DNA from 2 places in the Enterobacter sp. C4G1 genome. Region 1 is predicted to be linked to the other one. Evidence: predicted binding sites of a transcription regulator. Region 1 holds the regulator's gene; the other holds the start of a gene.
The links. Region 1 encodes Fur, which represses iron uptake genes when iron is present. Its sites were predicted from a motif close to ATAATAATGAGAACNACTATCAA; they were not measured.
Positions count from the first base shown of each region.

Region 2: exbB (tol-pal system-associated acyl-CoA thioesterase) is a predicted target of Fur. The motif match lies at 3,523-3,545, and genes of this name have one in related genera.

Region 1 is NZ_JBQVVV010000001.1:2,393,397-2,401,552, reverse strand. It holds gene pgm (phosphoglucomutase (alpha-D-glucose-1,6-bisphosphate-dependent)) at 1-864, opposite strand, end outside; gene seqA (replication initiation negative regulator SeqA) at 889-1,437, opposite strand; gene ybfF (esterase) at 1,621-2,394, shown strand; gene ybfE (LexA regulated protein) at 2,524-2,811, shown strand; gene fldA (flavodoxin FldA) at 2,967-3,497, shown strand; gene ACT9TW_RS11515 (ryhB-regulated fur leader peptide) at 3,710-3,796, shown strand; gene fur (ferric iron uptake transcriptional regulator) at 3,789-4,235, shown strand; gene chiQ (ChiQ/YbfN family lipoprotein) at 4,345-4,674, opposite strand; gene chiP (chitoporin ChiP) at 4,722-6,119, opposite strand; gene glnS (glutamine--tRNA ligase) at 6,569-8,156, opposite strand, start outside.
Region 2 is NZ_JBQVVV010000001.1:266,050-274,205, reverse strand. It holds gene yqhD (alcohol dehydrogenase) at 1-223, opposite strand, end outside; gene ACT9TW_RS01335 (AraC family transcriptional regulator) at 418-1,317, shown strand; gene yghB (DedA family general envelope maintenance protein YghB) at 1,367-2,026, opposite strand; gene metC (cystathionine beta-lyase) at 2,169-3,356, opposite strand; gene exbB (tol-pal system-associated acyl-CoA thioesterase) at 3,607-4,338, shown strand; gene exbD (TonB system transport protein ExbD) at 4,345-4,770, shown strand; gene ACT9TW_RS01310 (methyl-accepting chemotaxis protein) at 5,015-6,466, shown strand; gene ACT9TW_RS01305 (cytoplasmic protein) at 6,463-6,918, opposite strand; gene ACT9TW_RS01300 (hypothetical protein) at 6,911-7,315, opposite strand; gene ACT9TW_RS01295 (ESA_00282 family adhesion-associated protein) at 7,419-7,922, shown strand; gene ACT9TW_RS01290 (TIGR00645 family protein) at 8,001-8,156, shown strand, end outside.

The DNA.
Region 1 (8,156 bases):
AGCCATCGCACATTCAGAGGAGCAGTCCATACGGATAGCACCGTCTTTATCCAGATGCATAAAGCGGAAGGTCTGATCGACGTGATCGTTAACGATGGTCAGATCCAGCTTGTAATGCTCTGCGATGCGTTTCCAGTATTCGATACCGGAGCCGCCGAGAGGATCTACACCCAGTTTCAGGCCTGCTTTCTGGATAGCCGCCATATCGACGATATCCGCCAGCCCTTCAACAAACGGCTGCACCAGATCCTGCTCTTTCACGCGACCAGATGCCATCGCGGCATCCAGGGAAATACGTTTCACGCCTTTCAGGCCATCTGCCAGCAGGGCGTTAGCACGATCTTCCACCACTTTGGTGACGTTAGTATCTGCCGGGCCGCCGTTAGGTGGATTGTATTTGATACCACCGTCTTCCGGCGGGTTGTGGGATGGTGTGATAACGATACCGTCAGCCAGCGCACCGCCTTTTTTGTTGTGCACCAGAATCGCGTTGGACACCGCCGGCGTTGGGGTAAAGCCGTTGTTTTCCTGCACAATGACGTCTACGCCATTGGCTGCCAGCACTTCCAGTACGGAAATGAATGCAGGCTCAGACAAGGCGTGAGTATCTTTCCCTACATAGCACGGACCGGTGACGCCATTTTTAGCGCGCTCTTCCGCGATGGCCTGGGCAATGGCCAGAATATGCGGTTCGTTAAAGCTGTGGCGCCCCGCACTGCCGCGGTGGCCAGATGTACCAAACTTCACTGCGTGTTCTGCGTTACCTACCACTGGCTTCAGCACGTAGTACTGAGCGGTCAGTTGGGCGACGTTAATCAAATCGCTTTGTTGTGCAGGTTGGCCTGCACGGCTGTGATTTGCCATTGCCTGGTCCTTCTTATGCAAGGGTTAAATTGTACCGCAAACCTTTTCAATCAATTCCGCCGGGAACTGCATGGACTGCATGATGTGTTCGACCATGCTGCACTTGCGCCCCGTGTTGGTATTGGTGATCACCCAATACGGGGTACCAGCCACGTGTTTGGGTTTGGTTTGATTGCCATTTTGCAACAGCGTCTGTTCGTCGCCCGCAAAATAGACGCGAGTACGGCCATGCAGCGACTCAGTCGCTTCAGCAAACGCTTTGTTATCCAGTGAGTAGAGTGTAGACAGCACCAGCATAAAGCGGTTAACCGCTTTTTTCTGTTCTGCATATTCATCAGACAGCAGCAGTTCGCGCATCGCACGAACTTTGTCTTTCGCAGGTGTCATAGCGGGTTTGGCTTGCACCGCAACGCTCGGCTGAGACACGACATCTTTCGCGACAGGAGTGACAGGCTGTGAGGCGGCGGAAATTTTAAGCATACGCCGTAAAATGTCGGACGCGCTCTCCCCGATATGCCGCGTTTGGCTGGCGATATACTGATAGAGTTCGTCATCAACTTCGATTGTTTTCATCTTAATCCAGTGCGATATCTTATCTGAATACAAGTCGTTGGGATTATAAGGTCAAATCCCAACAGCGGATAGCGTCAAGCCAGGTTGGCGGCAAAAGTCAGATTAAACTGGATCCTTGCAGCCGGGCGGCAGAATGGTCAACATGATACCCTAACCTGACATACGTAAAAAAAGAACTTTGCCATGAAATTGAATACCCGAGCGCAATCTGCACAATCGCCGAACAATAATTCTCCCATCGTACTGGTTCACGGTCTTTTTGGCAGCCTGGATAACCTGGGTGTGCTGGCGCGGGATCTGGTTAGCGATCACGATATTTTGCAGGTAGATATGCGTAACCATGGTCTTTCAGGGCGCTCGCCAGAGATGACTTACGCCGCAATGGCGCAGGATCTTCTGGATACGCTTAAGGCGAACAACCTCGAAAAGGTGACGCTGATTGGGCATTCAATGGGAGGCAAAGCCGTTATGGCCCTGACCGCACTTGCGCCGGAGCACATTAACGGCCTGGTCGTAATAGACGTAGCGCCCGTGGATTATGACGTGCGTCGCCACGATGAGATCTTTGCCGCTATTAATGCAGTGACAGACGCCGGTGTTTCCACCCGCCAGCAGGCCGCAGCCATCATGCGCGACCATCTTAATGAAGAAGGTGTGGTGCAGTTTCTGCTGAAATCGTTTGTCGACGGCCAGTGGCGCTTCAACGTGCCGGTGCTGTGGGATCAATACTCAGAAATTGTCGGCTGGGAGCCGGTTGCGGCCTGGCAACACCCTACCCTCTTTGTGCGCGGCGGCAATTCGCCGTATGTCACCGAAGCCTGTCGCGATGAATTGATCAGACAGTTCCCCGAAGCCCGCGCGCATGTTATCGCCGGAGCCGGACACTGGGTTCATGCTGAAAAACCAGAAGCCGTGCTTCGCGCGATCCGCCGCTATCTCTCTGATACTACGAATTGATTAAAAAGACAGCGACTGGAAGCCTGCGGGCTTCCAGTCGTTGGCGTGCCGATGTGGGTGATGTATGATGGCGCGCTTATCGCCCGGGCAATAGCAGGGCGGCTTGTTTTCCCCCGAAGTCTCAAAATCATGGCCAAAGAACAAACGGACCGTACGACAATAGATCTGTTCGCGAATGAGCGTCGCCCGGGACGACCCAAGACAAATCCGCTTTCGCGCGATGAACAGCTGCGTATTAATAAACGCAACCAGCTTAAACGCGATAAAAATCGTGGGCTTAAGCGTGTCGAACTGAAACTCAACGCCGATGCCGTTGATGCACTCAACGAGCTTGCCAGCGCCCGCGACATCAGCCGCAGCGAGCTGATTGAAGAGATGTTGATCGCGCAACTCGAAAAATTGCACAGCAAGGCATAAGTCAGAAAACTCCCTTTCTCACCCTTTTCATGTAGCACAGAGTGCAGTCCTGCGCGATAGCTGTTTCCGCAGGGTTGTCTGTTCTGCTATTATTGCCCTTATCCGTGGACAAATTGCGCCACCATACCATTAAGTTTCAAGAGGTTATTTTACTCATGGCAATCATCGGCATTTTCTTCGGCAGTGATACCGGCAATACCGAAAATATCGCAAAAAACATTCAAAAACAGCTCGGTAAAGATGTTGCCGATGTGCATGACATTGCCAAGAGCAGCAAAGAAGATCTCGAAGGCTATGACATCCTGCTGCTGGGTATTCCAACCTGGTACTACGGCGAAGCGCAGTGCGACTGGGACGATTTCTTCCCGACTCTGGAAGAGGTTGATTTCAACGGTAAGCTGGTTGCGCTGTTCGGTTGTGGCGATCAGGAAGATTACGCAGAATATTTCTGTGACGCGCTGGGCACCATCCGCGACATCATTGAACCACGCGGCGCAGCTATCGTGGGTCACTGGCCGACAGCGGGTTACCACTTCGAAGCCTCTAAAGGCCTGGCCGACGACGATCACTTTGTGGGTCTGGCCATCGATGAAGACCGCCAGCCAGAACTGACTGCAGAACGCGTTGAAAAATGGGTTAAACAGGTCCGCGAAGAACTGAACCTGGACGACATCCTTAACGCCTGATAATGAGCGGCGCAACTTCGGTTGCGCCCGCTTGACCGGGTCAAACCGATTAAATTAATTGCTACAAACTTTTAACTTTTTCGTTCAGACCTGTACAATATCCCCCTGGTAATACGTGGGTGCCATCGAACAAGTTTGTTGGTGATACCACGTTTTTATAAGCATACTTTGCTTGAGACTTGCAGTTTTCATTTAGACATGGCAGTTCTATAATGATACGCATTATCCCAAGTGCATTCTCTGTCACTTCTTCCTTAGAAGTGAATCGTTTAGCAACAGGACAGATTCCGCATGACTGACAACAACACCGCATTAAAGAAGGCTGGCCTGAAAGTTACGCTTCCTCGGTTAAAAATCCTTGAAGTGCTTCAGGGACCAGACAATCACCATGTCAGTGCGGAAGACCTTTATAAGCGTCTTATCGACATGGGTGAAGAAATTGGGCTGGCGACCGTTTATCGCGTGCTGAACCAGTTTGATGACGCGGGCATTGTTACCCGTCATAACTTCGAAGGCGGTAAATCTGTTTTCGAACTGACTCAGCAACACCATCACGATCACCTGATCTGCCTCGACTGTGGCAAGGTCATTGAATTTAGTGATGACTCTATCGAAGCGCGCCAGCGTGAAATCGCGGCCCGTCATGGCATCCGTCTGACCAACCACAGCCTGTACCTGTACGGCCACTGTGCGGAAGGCGATTGCCGCGAAAATGATCACGCGCACGACGCGAAGTAAGTACTCTTTTCATACTCTGAGCCAGCCGAAAGGTTGGCTTTTTTTTGCCAGTTATTTGGCATAAAAAAAGCCCGGTAAGCGTAGCGCCACCGGGCATGATAACAGCGAGTTAATTACTGTTATTACTACGGATCTCTTTCCAGATCTGATCGCAACGCTTCGCCACTTCCTGATCGTTTCCGGTTTTACGCGCCTGGATACAGGCCTGGTAATCCATCACGCGGACGTTTTCCTGAGTTGCGAACTGCTCATGCGCCTTCTCTTTCTTCAGCACATTAAGCACGCTCTGGCAGGCTTCGATTTTCTCTGGCGAGCCTTCAGCTGTATTAATACAGGCGCTGTAAGCCTCTTTCAGACGTGAGTCCTCTTTTGGTGCCTGAGTCTGCGCACAAGCCACCAGCCCCGATGCCAGCATCGCGACGATTATGATTTTTTTCATCATTTTCAGTCTCCATTCCGGCGGAACTTAACCCGCCGGTCTGTTCATCAGAAGATTGTGAACGGGGCAATCACCATGAATTTCACGTCACGTTCATCCTGGAAGATGTTGCCGTAACCGCCCGCGTAACTTGGGATATCGGAGTGGTTGTCGTATTGAGTGAAGTGCAGTTTGAACATCGTGCCTTTCGCGCGACCATCCTGAAGGGTGTAAATCGCATCCAGGCTGTAAGAGGACTCTTTCAGACGATAGTTCGGGTCGTAGTACGCGTCTGGTGTGGCCATATCGCCAGGTTTTGCATCCCATGCGTAAGCGTAGGAAGCCCCCACCGCCCAGCCCGGCAGATTCCAGTTTTTCAGGTCATACATGGCACCGAAGAAGACGGCTTTTTCGCCATCGGCGTTGAAGTCTGAACGGTTATCCCACCAGATATCCAGACGACCATTAGAGGACGCATAGGTTGGGGTCATACGTTGCAGGAAGTAACCCTGCTGGCCTTCAGCCTTCACCCATGTCCCTTCAAGACGTAAATCGACCTGGCCCACTTTGTAGCCGAAGGTTAAAGCCTGCAACCACGCCGTGCCGTCGTATATATCGTTTACCGTACCGCTGCTGGCTTTGTCGCGCGTACCGTAGAACTGATAGCTGGTGCTCAACGGGCTGCCCGCAATATCAAACTTGTAGCTTGCTTTGGCAAAATACTGGTCGATATAGCCTTCAGCCTGACCAAATGCGGCTTCAAGAACCAGGTCGTTTTTGAAATCGTACTTCGCACCCAGCGAGTGAAGATAATCAACTTTGGTTTTTTTATCGTTCTGGTAAAACTTATCCATCTCAATATGCCACGGCGCTTTATACTCGTTGGTCCACATATACGAGAAGCTCAGTGCGCCCGCATCGCCGTAGTCAAAATTCGCGCCAGCTTCTGCACCCTGATAAGTACCTGGCATAAAGCTCCAGTGTGGCGCTAACAGCGTTTGTCCGGTTGGCTGGATATAACCCGCACGTGCCCATACCGGGCCATATTTAAATTTCGCAGCGGCCTTATACAGGCTGACTCCGCTCTTATCTCCTGACCAGTCTTCTTTATACGCTTTGTTGCTGGAAGAGAATGCAATTTCGTTCGGGTGACCACTGTCGCCATTTTCCGCCATTTCTATTGCAGTGAATGCCGCAATATCCAGGCCGAACAAATCGGCGGCGTAACCCGACTGGAAATCCAGGTTGGCGTTCCAGGTGGAGTGAGAAAGGTTGGTTTTGTATTTGTCTTCGGTGACGTCTTTACGGTCACGTTCACGCTGCCAGTAATAGATACCGCCCGTGAGCGTAGAATCATCAATGAAACCTGCCGCTTTAGCTTCTGGAGCGACAACCAGGCCCGACATTGCTGTCACACCGGCAATAGCCAGCGCCAGCGCACTACGTTTGCCACTGAACGTACGCATAGATTATTCCTCTTTGACGAATTAAAACGCCTAAAACGGCGAAAAATATAAAAGACCAAATGGTCAGGGGTAGTTAGAAATACCCTCGAATTAACTACCGTCTTTAGGTTATTTTTCGCGACGCGAATTATCAATGCTTTTTAGCGGGCAAAAGTCAGGATTATGACGAAGTGCACATAATTGGTAGCGATTTGTAACACTTCGCGCGAAGCGAGGTTTTACGGGGGAAAGCGATTAAATTCAGAGGGTAATAACAGAGGTTTGCACTTATTTTCACCTGTTTTGTCTTTCCGTAAATTCACAAACTTTTTTTGAGAAAAATAAGTAGCAGCTCATTGACCTGTATATTTCTCAATATCGCTTTTGCCATGCCGTTAATGGCATGATCATTAAATAAAAAAAACGCCGCAATAAGCGGCGTTTGTTTCTCATTGACCAGGCAAGCGTTATTATTCGCCGACTTTAGCCCAGGTATCACGCAGACCCACAGTACGGTTAAATACCAGTTTTTCTGCGGTGCTGTAACGGCTGTCCAGGCAGAAGTAACCTTCACGCTCAAACTGGTACGCTTTACTGATTTCAGCATCTTTCAGTGAAGGTTCAGCAAAGCCCTGCTTGATAACCAGAGATTCCTGGTTGATGGTAGCCAGGAAGTCATCCGCAGCACCTGGGTTAGGTACGCTGAACAGACGGTCGTACAGGCGGATTTCAACCGGCAGCGCGTGTGCTGCGCTCACCCAGTGGATAACGCCTTTCACTTTACGGCCATCAGCCGGATCTTTGCTCAGGGTTTCTGCATCATAGGTACAGAAGATTGTGGTGATATTGCCTTCTGCGTCTTTCTCTACGCGCTCAGCTTTGATCACGTAGGCGTTACGCAGACGCACCTCTTTACCTAACACCAGACGCTTGTACTGCTTGTTGGCTTCTTCGCGGAAGTCAGCACGGTCAATCCAGATATCCGCACTGAACGGCACGTCACGGCTGCCCATTTCCGGTTTGCTCGGATGGTTAGGCATAGACACCAGCTCGCTTTCACCCTGCGGGTAGTTTTCGATAACCAGTTTAACCGGATCGATAACCGCCATCGCACGTGGTGCGTTTTCGTTCAGATCTTCACGGATGCAGGACTCCAGAGAAGCAATCTCAATGGTGTTATCCTGCTTGGTGACGCCGATACGTTTGCAGAACTCGCGGATTGACGCAGAGGTGTAACCACGACGACGCAGGCCAGAGATGGTCGGCATCCGTGGGTCATCCCAGCCTTCAACGTGCTTGTCGGTGACCAGCAGGTTCAGCTTACGCTTGGACATCACGGTGTATTCCAGATTCAGACGAGAGAACTCGTACTGACGCGGATGCACAGGAATGGTGATGTTATCCAGCACCCAGTCGTACAGACGACGGTTGTCCTGGAATTCCAGCGTACACAGTGAGTGAGTGATCCCTTCCAGCGCATCGCTGATGCAGTGGGTGAAGTCGTACATCGGGTAGATGCACCACTTGTTGCCCGTCTGGTGGTGTTCAGCGAACTTAATGCGGTATAGCACCGGGTCGCGCATCACGATGAACGGTGACGCCATATCGATTTTGGCGCGCAGACAGGCTTTGCCTTCTTCGAAACCACCAGCACGCATTTTTTCAAACAACGCCAGGTTCTCTTCTACGCTGCGGTCGCGGTATGGGCTGTTTTTACCCGGAGCGGTCAGCGAGCCGCGGTATTCACGGATTTCGTCGGCAGAAAGCTCGTCGACATACGCCAGACCTTTGTTGATAAGCTCTACTGCGTAAGCAAACAGCTGATCGAAATAGTCAGAGGAGTAGCAGATATCACCAGACCAGTTGAAGCCCAGCCATTGCACGTCGTTCTTGATGGACTCAACGTATTCGATGTCTTCTTTTACTGGGTTGGTGTCATCGAAACGCAGGTTGCACTGCCCTTTATAGTCTTGCGCAATGCCAAAGTTCAGGCAGATAGATTTCGCATGACCAATATGCAGGTAGCCGTTCGGCTCCGGCGGAAAACGGGTATGAATT
Region 2 (8,156 bases), 2.1 Mb from region 1:
TCAGAGTTTCATAAGATGGGTTTGGCTCAATACCGCCAAACTCACGCACGTCCAGACCTTCCAGGGCGCTGTACACCTGATCCAGCACGCCGGTTTTTTTCACGCTACCGCCGCCGTAGGTAATGAGTACGCGGGCGTCAGCCGGGATTTGTGCACGCAGGTCGGCGATAGCGCCTTTACCAAACAGAATGCGGGTTGGGGTGTGGAGATTAAAATTGTTCATTGCTCGTTCCCTATCGTGGGTGAAAAATCGTGGTGGCGCGATGGCTACCTGATGCTGCACATTGTGGCGGGCTCGCGCCATCCTCTCAATGCACATTCCTGCCGATGTCTTGCCCATTTCTACAGAGCGCTGGAGAAACAGCAAAAAACTGCGCACACTGTTAAGGTCGGAAACCGTACCCGGAGTAACTAAGAATGAACCGCGAAGAAATTTGCCTTCAGTTAACCTCTCAGATTAAACATCTGATAGATAAAGATAATAATAGTGGTGAGCTGCTGCCGGATATTCGCCTGCTCTACGGGACCCAGCCGGGTACGCGTACGCCGGTGATGTACCAGCCGGGCATCGTTTTTCTCTTCTCTGGCCATAAAATTGGCTATATCAATGAGCGCGTGTTCCGTTATGACACCAATGAATATCTGCTCCTGACAGTACCTTTACCCTTTGAATGTGAAACCTTTGCGACAGAAGCCGTTCCGCTGGCCGGTATTCGTTTAAATGTCGATATCCTTCAGTTGCAGGAGCTGCTGATGGAGATCGGCGAGGACGAGCTGTTCCAGCCGTCGATGGCAGCAAGCGCGATTAACTCGGCCACGTTATCGGAAGAGATCCTCTGTGCCATTGAACGCTTGCTGGATGTGATGGCGAGGCCGCTTGATGCCCGCATTCTGGGCAAACAGATTATCCGTGAAATTCTCTACCACGTGCTGCTGGGGCCGGGTGGCGGGGCGCTGCTGGCGCTGGTGAGCCGCCAGACGCACTTTAGCCTGATAAGCCGCGTGCTCAAGCGCATAGAAAGCCAGTACACGGAAAACCTCAGCGTTGACCAGCTGGCGGCGGAAGCGAACATGAGTGTCTCGGCGTTTCACCATAATTTTAAATCAGTGACCAGCACCTCGCCGCTGCAATACCTGAAAACATACCGGCTGCATAAAGCGCGCATGATGATGATCCACGACGGCATGAAGGCCAGCGCGGCGGCAATGCGGGTAGGCTATGAAAGTGCGTCGCAGTTCAGTCGGGAGTTTAAGCGCTACTTCGGCGTGACGCCGGGGGAAGATGCTTCACGCATCAGAATGATGCAGGGAGCCTGACGGGAAATGTAAGCCGGGTAAGGCGTAGCCGCCACCCGGCAATTTTTTATCACGCGCTGCAATACTTCTTCTTAATCACTACTGCAATAGTTCCCACCAGGCCTGCTACCAGCAGGAACATCGGCAGGATCATCAGGAAGGTCATCACCTGATCTTCATGGTGTTTCACAAACGGGATCATGTTCAGCGCATAGCCGAGTGAGGTCACCACGCCGACCCACAGCAGCCCACTCAGCCAGTTGAAGAACTGGAAGCGGCGATTCGAGAGGCCAGAGATACCGGCCATCGTCGGCAGCAGCGTGCGGACAAACGCCAGGAAGCGCCCGGCGAGCAGCGCGAGCAGGCCGTGCCGGTCAAACATGCAGGTCGCACGTTGATGATATTTATGGGGTAACTGCGAAAGCCAGCTCTTCACCATGCGCGTATTCCCGAGCCAGCGGCCCTGTAAATAGCTTAACCAGCAGCCCAGGCTGGCGGCAGAGGTGAGAATGACCATCGTCGGGGTAAAGTCCATCACACCCTTTCCGATTAATGCGCCGGCCAGCAGAAGCAGGCTGTCACCGGGCAAAAATGAGGCTGGCAGTAATCCATTTTCCAGAAACAGGGTCGCGAACATCACGAAATAGACAACACCCACGACATGTGGGTCCGCCAGTGCGGCAAAATCGTGTTGCCAGAGTGCCGCGATAATATCTTGAATAACAGCCATGGACTTTCCTGTGGAACAGCAGATATAGCGCTATTGTACACCCTGATTTGCCCGCAGGGTTTGATCGCGGGCGCAACTAATGCAGACTTTTCTGGTGGCGGTGTTCACAAAAGAGTCCAGGAGTACATTTTCAGCCAGCACTCTACACGATACGCTCAAACCCTGCCGCTAAATCCGCAATTAAATCGTCCACATTTTCTAAACCGATATGCAGGCGGATCAGGGTTCCGCTGAAGTCCACCTCGCCGCCCGGGCGCAGGTCTGCTATCTGCTCTGGCTGGTTTGGCAGGATCAGGGATTCAAAGCCGCCCCAGGAGTAGGCCATGCTGAAGAGGGTAAAATTATCCAGATAGCTCGCCAGCTCATCGTTATTCAGCCGTTTTTTAAGAACAAATGAGAACAAACCGCTGCTGCCTGTAAAGTCACGTTGCCAGAACTCATGACCTTTGCTGCCCGGTAGGGCAGGATGGTTCACGCGTTCAACCTGCGGGTGCTGCGCCAGCCATTCAGCGATTTTCAGGCTGCTCTCGTGATGCTGACGCAGGCGCACGCCCAGCGTACGGATCCCGCGGCTGGTCATGTAGGCCGTATCGGCATCAACCATTTGTCCCATCAGGTAGGCATTTTCGCGCAGTTGATCCCAGCAGCGGGCATTGGACACGGCGGTGCCAATCATGCCATCGGAGTGGCCAATCAGGTATTTGGTTGCTGCCTGAATAGAGATATCAATGTCGAAATCCAGCGCCTTAAACAGCACGCCTGCCGCCCAGGTGTTGTCGATCATGATGATGGCTTCCGGCGCTTTGCTGCGCACGGCTTTCACAATGGCGGGCACGTCATGCACTTCCATGGTGATAGAGCCCGGGGATTCCAGAAACACGATGCGCGTGTTTGGCTGAATAAGCTCGGCGATACCTTCACCAATCAGCGGATCAAACCAGCCGGTGGTGACGCCGAGCTTGCTGAGAATTTTGGTGCAGAAATCCTGGCTTGGTTCATAGGCGGTGTTGGTCATCAGAATGTGGTCGCCCTGTTCCACAAACGCCAGAATGGTATTGGCAACTGCCGCAGCCCCGCACGGGAACAGGGCGCAGCCCGCGCCGCCTTCCAGTTCGCACATGGCTTCCTGAAGTGAAAAATGGGTCAGCGTTCCGCGACGACCGTAAAACAGCCCGCCTTTGGCACGGTTACGCGTTGCGATTTTTTTGTCTTCAACGGTATCAAATACCAGTGAAGAGGCCCGCTGAATCACGCTGTTCACCGATCCCAGTGTGTATTTCTTGCTGCGTCCTGCCTGCACAAGCGTGGTATCAAGCTGCTTCTTAGTCATGTTCGCCAACCCTGTTTTATACGTCTGGACGTCCAGACTACCACGATTGAAAAAATGTGCACCCGGATGCTTATCGAATAAGCAGAAAATTTTATGAAAAATACGCATAAGAAATTTTTACTGCGTAAGCGCAAGGAAAGTGAGCGAAAATTACGGCAATATGTAAATACTAATGAGAACTACTATCAATTCGACGGCGTTTTGATATTATTACGCTCAGATTTTGTGATTTGCGTCCTGGAGATACAGTGTGGGTAATAATTTGATGCAGACGGATCTTTCCGTCTGGGGCATGTATCATCATGCTGACATCGTGGTTAAGATTGTGATGATCGGCCTGATTCTGGCGTCCGTTGTCACCTGGGCTATTTTCTTCAGTAAGAGCGTTGAGCTCATTTCGCAGAAGCGTCGCCTCAAGCGCGAACAGCAGCAACTGGCAGAGGCCCGCTCTCTGGATCAGGCTTCTGATATGACCTCTTCCTTCCACGCCAAAAGCCTGAGCACTCTGTTAGTGAACGAAGCTCAGAACGAGCTGGAACTCTCCGCAGGCAGTGAAGATAACGAAGGCATTAAAGAACGTACCGGCTTCCGCCTGGAGCGTCGCGTTGCCGCTGTTGGCCGTCATATGGGCCGCGGTAATGGTTTTCTGGCGACTATCGGTGCGATTTCCCCGTTCGTGGGTCTGTTCGGTACGGTGTGGGGCATCATGAACAGCTTCATTGGTATTGCCCAGACGCAAACCACTAACCTGGCGGTTGTGGCGCCTGGTATCGCAGAAGCCCTGCTGGCAACGGCAATCGGTCTGGTTGCGGCAATTCCTGCGGTGGTTATCTATAACGTCTTCGCGCGTATGATTGGCAGCTACAAAGCCACTCTGGGCGACGTGGCAGCGCAGGTTCTGCTGCTGCAAAGCCGTGACCTTGACCTTGACGCCAGCTCCGTTAAACCGGTACACGCGGCGTCGAAACTGCGTGCAGGTTGATTAGCTATGGCAATGCGTCTTAATGAAAATCTGGACGATAACGGCGAAATGCATGAAATCAACGTGACGCCGTTTATCGACGTCATGCTGGTTCTGTTGATTATCTTCATGGTGGCGGCGCCTCTGGCGACGGTTGACGTGAAGGTGAATCTGCCAGCCTCTTCCAGCCAGCCGCAGCCGCGCCCGGAAAAGCCTATCTATCTGTCGGTGAAGGCCGATAAATCCATGTTCCTGGGCAATGACCCGGTGACGGATGAATCAGTTATCCCGGCACTGGAGCAGCTTACGGGCGGGAAGAAGGACACCACCGTCTTCTTCCGTGCGGATAAAACGGTTGATTACGAAACCATGATGAAGGTAATGGACACGCTGCATCAGGCGGGTTACCTGAAGATTGGCCTGGTTGGCGAAGAAAAAGCCGCCGTTAAATAAAAGAGAGCTGGCGAAAGCCAGCTTTTTTTCTGCTGTATATCCCCACTCTTCATATTTATTTATCAATAAAGCCATAGTTAATAATCTATTGATAGTTAAGAAAATATCAGTATTCGGCTGCGTCATTAAAATATATCTTTTTGCTGAAATGGCAGCGTGGGATATACCCACTACGCTTAAAACAGATAATAAAAAATACCTTCTTTTGAAGGGCTTATTTCACCTGCACAGCAAGAGACTCCCTATGGCGATGACGACATGGCTGCACCCGCACGCACCTCAACGCGACCTCATCTCTTTATCTGCAATACGACAACGTGCTGACCGCTTAATGCTGGTGCTTATCTGGGCCATGTGGGGCGTTTCGCTGTGCGTGGGATATATGAACGACAATATGGCGCAGGGGGCGATTATCAGTACCCTGCTGAGCTGTTTCTCAACGCTGCTGGCGATGCTTTGCCCCGGCTCGCTGCTGTTGCGCCTGAGCTTTGCTTTCGTACTGATGGCGTTTTCCGCGCTGCTTATCCATCTTGGCGAAGGGGAGACGGAGTACCACTTCTCTGTTTTTGTCCTGCTTTCGGCACTGCTGGCCTGGCGTGACTGGCGTCCGCTGGTGATGGGCGCTACGGTCATCGCGCTGCACCACCTGGTGTTTAATTATCTCCAGGAAAATGCGTTGTTCGACGTGGTGGTCTTTATGCACACCGGTTTTCATATGGTGGTCTTCCACGGCCTGTTTGTAGTGGTACAGACGGCCATTCTTCTCCTGCTGGCGGTACGTATGGAGCAGGATGCCCGCTCGGCCAGCGAGGTGGCGAGGCTCGCGGGGGTGATTAACCGCGAGCCAGGCTATCTGACGCTGGCCGTTGATAGCGAACCTGCTGACTCCTCTTTCGCCCGCACCTTTAGCCTGACGCTCGGCACAATGCGTTCCACGCTTGAGCAGGTGAGCGCCAATATCGGACAACTGCTGGAGGCCTCCCGGGCACTGCGGCAACGTAACAGCGCGCTCTCAGAGCGAACCGATCATCAGGCGTCATCGCTTGCGACGGCGGCCAGTGCAATGGAGCATCTCAGTAACGTGGCGACCCAGACCAGCCACAAGGCCATTCAGGTGCGGGAGATGGCGCTTAGCGCCAGTGAGGTGGCAGAACAGGGTGGCGAGAACGTTAGCCGGGCCATCGCGGCCATGGATCAGATCCGCGAAGAGTCCCAACGTATTTACACCATTCTTGAGCTGATTGACGGAATCGCATTCCAGACGAATATTCTGTCGCTGAATGCTTCTGTCGAGGCGGCAAGAGCAGGGGAACACGGAAAAGGGTTCGCCGTGGTAGCCTCCGAGGTTCGTATGTTAGCCCAGCGCAGTGAAGGGGCTGCAAAAGAGATCCGTCAGCTGCTGACCACCTCTCAGACGACCACGCAGCAGGGTGTCGAGCACGTAGAGCACGCCGGACAGACGATGAAATCGATTATCGAGAGTATCGACGGATTGCGCTCGCTGCTGGAGGAGCTTTCGCAGATGAGTGAGGATCAACGGTCCAGCATCGCGCAAATGAACGGCAGTATTGCCAGTATTGATGCCAGCGTGCAGGAGAATGTGCGTCATGTCGCGCAGACGATACAGGTTGCCGAGCAACAACAGCAGCAGACCGGGCAGCTAAAAGAGGCGATAGCGGTATTTAGATTTGATTAGCTTTGCGGGTCAGCGGGCGCGTTGGTTTTGGATGCCAGCGCGTCTTCATTCAGCGCAACATAAGTGACATTCGACGTGCGGTATTCGCCGTCGGAGAGTTTGCGGGTCAAACGTAGGGTGGCCGTTTCTCTGGTCAGCAGGTACTGGTAGTTGGCTTCCAGACGCCCGAGGATCTTCTCTTTAAGCTCTGGTCGTTGCTCAATCAGCGCATTCATCACTGCGCCGTAAATTTCTTCTTTAACCTGGAGCGCATAAATCTCGCGGCGGTTTTGCCATTTCAGGCGCACCAGCGTGGCGGGTATTGAAATCAGATCTTGCGTAATGCGCGTCATTTCCACATTTTTTGTGTTTCTCAACGCCTCGAGATTTTGCTCTAAGATAAACTCATCACTTTTTTTGTCATCTAAAGTCAAATAAACATTATTATCTTCAATACCTTTCACGTTAATCATCCCCGAGGTTATAAAAAATAGGGTTGTTTTTTTCGCGGGTAATTAAATTAAGCCAAATTTTATTGCCGGCCTCATTTATTTCTTTTGTTTTTTCGACCATTATTTGACTTAGTGTCTGGGCATCTATTTCACCTTCGGCCTGCAAGTCATCCAGAAGGTGAACAAAGGCTTCGATTTTAACAACGCGAAATAGCCGGTCTTTTATATGACGATCGTGCTCTTCCAGCAACATATTACGAGACTTCCCGGTTCGGGAAACACCAATTAATACGTCTGCTTCAAAATCGGAGAGCTTTCTTTTTCCCTGAGTGAAATTAGCCTCTTTTTCTGCTTCCACCGGTTGCTGTTCCACAGGCGCAATGTGGTACTTAGCCGGGACGAGATTGTCGGGCAGCATTTTTAATTTCCTTTAATTTCAACAGGGTGGGGTTGGTAAAGGCGTGAGATTCGTTGACAATAACATGAGGCAATTTTAAAATCAAAAAAAATGGAGCCTACCCATGAACAGTATTTTCTTTACGGTCATAACATTACTATTACTGACCGCTGGTGTTCTTTTATTGATGCAAGAGTTCAATAAAACGAAAGTGTCGAAAGACGCCAGTGAACCGCCTGAACCTGAACTGATGACTAAAGAGGAAGGAGAGGATCATTTTTCCGTTTTGATGAACTCTGTGACTCCGGTTTGGTACTGGCGAGTTAACCACGAATATATCGATTTTCTTCATGCCACAATAAAGCGCATGAAGATGTCGCAAATTAATGACACGCCAGGGCTGTTTGAAGCCCAGCGCCGTTGCAGCGACCTGAATTCCGCTGTGTATAAATATTACGACAATATCAAGAAGCGTTGTCTTAATGGTGAGAAGGTGTCGTATTCCGATCTGGATGTTTTAAATTTGCGGCAGTGCTTTCGCGAGTTCAGCCTGGAAGCCTACCCGGAACTGGTTGTTTTGGTATGGCCTGAGTATGCTCGCCCTGAAGTAAACCCAGATGAAGTGTAGGTGTTTTGTTGGTTAGTTGTTGCAAAGAGTAAGCGCCGTTAAGATATACTGCGCTTATTTTTTTGCACAAAGGACTCTATGGAACGCTTTTTTGAAAATGCAATGTATGCCTCCCGTTGGTTACTGGCACCGGTCTATTTCGGCCTTTCTCTGGCACTGGTCGCACTGAGCATTAAGTTTTTTCAGGAAATTTTTCACGTCTTACCGAACATTTTTTCCGTAGCTGAGTCCGAT